2 linked regions of the Cohaesibacter gelatinilyticus genome follow. The protein of the gene in region 1 interacts with the protein of each later gene in a pairwise test. Links are inferred from orthologs where the notes say so. Each region holds a gene or a part of one and is shown on either strand. Other genes may lie near its edges. The genes, in order: CRO57_RS23075 and CRO57_RS06895.

Region 1 (3,320 bases):
CGATGGTCTTGCCGGATATATTGGTTTTGCCCTCGATCACGGCGACGATGCCGGATTGGCCGATATTGGTGGTGATTTCTTCAATGCCGAATGATTTCAGATGTTCAACCACCTTGGCGGTTGTTCTTGGCAGATCATATTGCAGTTCGGGATATTCGTGCAGGTCCTGACGGATGGCGGCAATGTCGGCTTGATAGTCAGCAAGGCGATTGATTACGGGCATTGAAAAACCTTTTGGGGATTGTGTAGGCGGGAGAGATCAAGACTAATCACTCTTTTGGGATAGAGCAATGCTTAGTGTTGTGACCTGGCAGACAGTTTGGATAAGCTGCTGTGATGAGGATTAGCGATGGCCAGTCCTATTCAAATCAGCTATGCAAGGAACTTATATTTTGTGCATAGGGATATGGGGCAGCAATATGGGTGTGTTAAGCGGATTTGCAGATAAGAGAATGCGTAAGCTGACACAGAAAGCCAAGCGGTTTGGTGTCTTTGCCTTTCTGTCTGCCAGCCTTATACTCGGTGCCGGGATGGATCTTGGAGCTGAAGCTGCCAAGAAGAAGAGCAAAAAGAAAGCCCCATTGCCGGAAGTTTCGGTTGATGAGATTCTCTCGCCCAATCCGATGCTGCTTCTGGATGTTGATACTGGCAAGGTTCTGTATCACCGCAATGGCAATCAGAAATGGTATCCGGCATCGCTGACCAAGATGATGACGGCTTATGTCACTTTCCGCGCTATTGCATCTGGTGAGTTGCATCCCGATTCTCTGGTTGAGATTTCCCCCCATGCATTATCCTACCCGCCGTCAAAAATGGGGTTCAAGGTCGGCACGCGCCTGACTGTCGACAATGCCCTGAAGATGGTGATCGTCAAATCCGCCAATGATATAGCTGCCGCTTTGGCAGAGCGCGTATCTGGAAGTGAAGCCGCTTTTGCGCGACGCATGAATGACGAGGCGCGTCGTCTTGGCATGGTGTCGTCAAATTTTGTCAATGCCAACGGCATTCACCGTCCGGGTCAGAAAAGTTCTGCTCGTGACATGGCCGTTCTGGCGAGAGCCATTCTGATCGAATTCCCACAATATCGACCACTCTTTCAGATCCCGGCCATTCGTCATGGCAAACGGATTCTGCGCTCCTACAACAAGTTGCTGGAAAGCTATGCTGGCACAAATGGCATGAAGACCGGCTTTGTATGTGCATCCGGCTTCAATTTGGTAGCAGCAGCCAATCGCAATGGGCGGCAATTGGTGGCAGTGGTGCTTGGCGCTCCCAATACCCAGTCTAGGGCAGAGACGGCTGCCTATTTGCTCAATCGCGGTTTTACCCAACCTAACATGGTATCCGGTCGCGGCCTTTCCATTGCGCAATCGGCTTCTTTTGGACCACAACTGGAACCGATCAATATGCGCCCTGAAATCTGCACCAAACGCTCCAATCCCAAATGGTCGGGTCGGGTCAAAGTGATCGGCAGTTATTTGGAGCCGCGCTTCAAGCTGATGGATCCGGTGCGGGTTTATGCTGGTATCAAGAAGAAAAAGGGGCGGGTAGTAATGCCTGCCCAATTGGTGCATTTGCCACTTGCGGCTCCGCGTGCCAAGGGGCCTTTGAAATTGACACAGTTGCGCAAAGCACAGTCTGGCGGATTGATCAGTTTGCCAAAACCAAAGCCTTAATCAGGCTCGGTGTTTGAGGTCTCAGAGCCTTTTTCAATGACATAGCGATATTGCTCGCCTGATTGCTCCATTTCCAGCAGGGTGTGATTTTTCTGGTTGCAAAAATGGGGTAGGTCGATGCTGGACATGGGATCGGTACAGATCACTTCCACAATGTCACCGGGCTGCAATTCGCGTAGCCTCTTGCCGGCTTGTAACACCGGCAACGGGCATTTCAAGCCAGTCAAATCCAGACTTTGCGTGATAGAGAATGCCATTCTTGTTCCTTGCTTCCGCCAGTATTTCTGGCCCTTCCAGATTTTGCGGTTAATCAACTGGATATTGCAGGTGAAGTCAATTCCTGTCCATATTGGAACGACGCTGGAAAAGGGGCAGGTTGTTTTCTGAAATTTATGAGCCTAAAGTCGTAGCCCTTGGGATTTTGGAAGGGAGTGAGTGGAATGACGCCGCAGGCTGTTCTGGATTTTTGGTTTGGGGCAGAGCCTCGCTTTTGGTTTGCCAAGGATGATGATTTCGATACGCAGATTAAAGAGAAATTTGCTATCACTCTTGAGCAAGCTCGCCAAGGCGAATTGGTGGATTGGGAAGAGGCACAGGATGGTTTGCTAGCGTTGATTATCGTGTTGGATCAGTTCTCACGTAACCTCTATCGGGGATCAGGCGAGGCCTTTGCAACCGATGCTTATGCGCTGACCCTTAGCAAGCGGATTGTAAAATCGCAGCAATGGGATGAGCTGGACGATACACGAAAGATGTTTGCAGTCATGCCGATGATGCATTCGGAGAATTTGCAGGATCAACAGGACTGCCTGAAGCATATGGAAATGATTGGGCAGGAAAGTTCGATCCATTATGCCAAGGTCCATCTGGAAATTATCGAGCGTTTTGGCCGTTTTCCCCATCGCAACGAGCTGCTTGGTCGCCTGACCAGTGCAGAAGAACAGGACTTCCTGGATGAAGGCGGATTTTCCGGTTAGAAAAGATGCCTCGATTCTGAGTACCAAAAATCCCGGCTTTGCTGATGCAAACCGGGATTTTTATTGATCTGTCTTTCAATTCAATTACTAGGCCGCTGCTACCCTGGTCAGGAAGTCATTGATGGCGCTGCGCAACTGATCGGTCTCTGTGGTGACATTTTGTGATGATTCCAGCGCAGTATCAGCCGATTGTGATGTTTCCTCAATGGCATTGTTTACGCCCAGAATATTCTCGGTGACCGACTGGGTGCCAATGGCAGCCTGCTGAACATTCTGACTGATCTCAATGGTCGCAGCACCTTGCTGTTCTACCGCTTCTGCAATGGCAGAGGTGAAGTTCTGCACTTCCTCCATCACTTGCGTAATGCCTTGAATGTTTTCAGCGGCCTCACCGGTGGAAGTTTGAATGCCCGAGATCTGTTGTGAGATTTCCTCTGTGGCTTTGGAGGTTTGGGTAGCAAGTTCCTTAACTTCGGATGCAACAACGGCAAAGCCTTTGCCCATTTCACCAGCACGAGCCGCCTCAATGGTGGCGTTCAGAGCCAGCAGATTGGTTTGCTCGGCAATGTCTTGGATAAGAGAAATGACCGATCCGATTTTCTGTGATGCATCTGTCAGTTCCATCACCTTGGCGTTGGTGATTTCGGTGGTTTGAGATGCCTGTGCC
Region 2 (3,236 bases), on another replicon or contig:
ATTCCGCCCTTGCCTTCGCTATCACCCGGATACCAGTTCTGGACGGTTGAGTATTTGATCTCGGCGTCTTCCAGAGCCACCAGCTCAACCACGGCCGCATGCAGCTGATTTTCATCACGCTGCGGCGCGGTGCAACCTTCCAGATAGGACACATAAGAGCCCTTGTCTGCAATGATCAGCGTGCGCTCGAACTGACCCGTATTCTGTTCATTGATACGGAAATAGGTCGACAATTCCATTGGGCAACGAACGCCTTCGGGAATGTAAACGAATGAGCCATCAGTGAAGACCGCACTGTTCAGTGTCGCATAGAAATTATCTGTTACAGGTACAACGGAACCAAGATATTTTTGTACCAGTTCAGGATATTCTTTGACCGCTTCCGAAATCGGGCAGAAGATGACCCCAGCTTTCTTCAACTCTTCCTTGAAGGTGGTAGCAACGGAAACGGAATCGAACACCGCATCGACTGCTACCTTGGTATGAACGCGGTTTTCTTCGGAAACGCCAGCCAGAATCTCCTGCTCTTGAAGCGGAATACCCAGCTTCTCATAGGTACGTAGAAGCTCCGGATCCACTTCATCCAAGCTCTTCAAGCCTTCGGTATTTTTAGGAGCTGCATAATAATACAAATCCTGGAAATCGATCTTCGGGTAATTTACTCGCGCCCAGCTTGGCTCTTCCATGGTCTGCCAGCGCTTATAGGCATCAAGCCGCCAATCCAGCATCCATTGTGGTTCATCTTTTTTGGCAGAGATAAACCGAATGATATCTTCATTCAGGCCCTTCGGAGCCTTTTCTGTTTCAATATCGGTAACAAAGCCATATTTGTACTGGTCAACGTCGATCTCGCGTACTTGATCGACCGTTTCCTTAACAGCAGCCATCTGCTACTCCATCCTAAGCGGTTTCAAAGACCGCCGGTCCATTGAACTGCCTTATCACGGTCTGGCAATTTAATCATTACCAGTTGACTGAAACCGTCCCGAAATGCCTGATTGCAGAGATTAAAGCATTCCGTTTCAATCAAATGTCGCCAGCAAACCTTACTTGCAATTGCGACACACCCTTTATTTCATCACTCTGTTGGTCCGCCAAAGTGACGCATAACTGATTTTGAGCATCATATAGGAGGCCGGGGGGCCCTTTCACAATGCCAAACTCAGCTTTTTTGAGTGTTTGGCACAAATTTTCGCCAAGACACTCAATAATTTTTCGACGTCCTCCGTCGTGCTTGCCCAGCCCAGACTGACGCGAACAGCAGCACCAGCCAAAACAGCATCAACTCCCATGGCGATCAGCACATGAGAGGCTGAAATCTTGCCCGAAGAACAGGCAGAACCAGAACTCACCGCAACACCGGCCAGATCCAGCTGAATCAACATAGTTTCAGCCCGCATGCCAGGGATGGCGAACTGACTGCAATTATCTATACGGGCAGCTCCTTCACCAAAGATCACAACATCCGGTACCAAGTCCCGCAAACCGGCCTCGAAGCGATCTCGCAGACCACGCAGGCGCGCCATCTCGCTGTCGTTACTCGTATCTTGCGCCTGTTCGAACGCCAACTCGGCAGCAATTCCGAAGCCCACAATGGCCTGAACATCTTCTGTTCCAGCCCGATTGCGATTTTCCTGCGGCCCACCGGTAATCAGCTGCTCTGGTTCCAGTCCTTCACGCGCCATCACCAGCGCCCCGATCCCTTTTGGGCCACCAAGTTTGTGCGAAGATAGCGACATCGATGTGCATCCCACCTGACCAATATCAAGTGGAATGCGACCAGCTGCCTGAACAGCATCAATATGGCAATAAGCGTCGAACTCTTTTGCCAGCTTCGCAATCTCTTCAATCGGCTGTATCACACCGGTTTCGCTATTCACTGCCATAATTGCAACCATGGCGACGCCGTGACTACCATCATGCTGTTCGAGCAGGCCACGCAGCTCCACAAGATCCACAACACCATTTTCGTCAACAGGAATTGAGGTCATTTGGCTTTCAGCAAAGCGTCCACCGGCCAAAACAGATGGATGCTCAACCGCACTGTAATAAAGATGAGAAGCCGATTTTGTCTCGTAATCCCATTTCATATTTGGGGTCAGGGCCTGCATGTTGGCCTCTGTCGCGCCAGACATAAAAATTACACAACCAGAATCACCATTCACAAGTTGCGCAACTTGCGACCGTGCTCGTTCGATCGCCGCGCGCGCCTTGCGTCCTTCCGCGTGAATAGACGAAGCATTACCGACTAGATCCATGGCCTGTATCACCGCCTCTCGCACTTGGGGACGTAACGGCGCAGTAGCGTTATAATCGAGATAATGTCTCACTCTATCACTCGCTTTGTTCACACCTGACAACCAGCCCTTGATCTGCCTTCTTAACCAATGAACAAGGGCATATGCGATTTATTGACGGTAAATATCCCAAAAGACTTGAAATTTCCCCATTTCTTTATGCTATGAAAGAAACTGAGAAATAGATCTTGCCAGTTCCAATTTGGAATAATTCTAAATTGAAGCTAGTGAACTTGTCTTTTTGAGTCAAGTTAAACACAGCCTGATATACCCAAAATTACGTATTTGGGCATTATTGGTCGGGCAAGATCATGATTAAGACAATCGTATTCAGGAGAGGATCGGGCACCCTATGCCAGAGGTGATCTTCAACGGCCCTGCGGGGCGCTTGGAAGGCCGGCTACATCCGTCCAAAAACCGCAAAGCTCCCATTGCACTCATTTTGCATCCTCATCCACGCTTCGGCGGGACGATGAACAATGAGATCATCTATCATCTTTACTACATGTTTGCGCGTCGTGGCTTCACTGTTCTGCGCTTCAACTTCCGTGGTGTTGGTCGCTCTCAAGGTCAGTTCGACCATGGTGTAGGCGAGTTATCAGATGCTGCAGCGGCCTTGGATTGGGTTCAGACCTTCCATTCAGAAGCCCCAGGCGTTTGGATTGCCGGCTTCTCCTTCGGCGCCTGGATCGGCATGCAGCTCTTGATGCGTCGTCCAGAGGTGGAAGGTTTCATTTCCATTGCCCCACCGGCAAACCTCTATGATTTCTCCTTCCTGGCTCCGTGCCCATCTTCAGGGCTCATCACCCATGGTGGAATGGACAAGGTTGTACCTCACAAGGATGTTCAGGCACTTGTGGACAAGCTGAAAACTCAAAAAGGCATCGTGATTGATCAGGAAATCATTCCGGGTGCCAACCACTTCTTCAAGGAAGAAAC

What was found.
Region 2: the proteins of CRO57_RS23075 (region 1) and CRO57_RS06895 interact in binary tests that used the Escherichia coli proteins (3 or more experiments, as listed by UniProt). The link is inferred for Cohaesibacter gelatinilyticus from one-to-one orthologs.

The regions. Positions count from the first base shown.
Region 1 is NZ_OBEL01000009.1:45,789-49,108, reverse strand. Bases 304-3,297 are described here. They hold CRO57_RS23075 (sulfurtransferase TusA family protein), read right to left. Parts: upstream 1,934-3,297; coding sequence 1,673-1,933; downstream 304-1,672. Other genes in these bases: CRO57_RS23065 (methyl-accepting chemotaxis protein), read right to left, coding at 2,741-3,297; CRO57_RS23070 (DUF924 family protein), read left to right, coding at 2,117-2,653; CRO57_RS23080 (D-alanyl-D-alanine carboxypeptidase family protein), read left to right, coding at 453-1,676. Outside these bases: CRO57_RS23085 (M20 aminoacylase family protein), read right to left, coding at 1-223; more of CRO57_RS23065, read right to left, coding at 3,298-3,320. UniProt on the Escherichia coli protein: Sulfur carrier protein involved in sulfur trafficking in the cell. Part of a sulfur-relay system required for 2-thiolation during synthesis of 2-thiouridine of the modified wobble base 5-methylaminomethyl-2-thiouridine (mnm(5)s(2)U) in tRNA.
Region 2 is NZ_OBEL01000001.1:1,542,030-1,545,265, forward strand. The notes cover bases 240-3,149. They hold CRO57_RS06895 (cysteine desulfurase family protein), read right to left. Parts: upstream 2,331-3,149; coding sequence 1,149-2,330; downstream 240-1,148. Other genes in these bases: sufB (Fe-S cluster assembly protein SufB), read right to left, coding at 240-887; CRO57_RS06900 (alpha/beta hydrolase), read left to right, coding at 2,650-3,149. Also shown: more of sufB, read right to left, coding at 1-239; more of CRO57_RS06900, read left to right, coding at 3,150-3,236. UniProt on the Escherichia coli protein: Master enzyme that delivers sulfur to a number of partners involved in Fe-S cluster assembly, tRNA modification or cofactor biosynthesis. Catalyzes the removal of elemental sulfur from cysteine to produce alanine.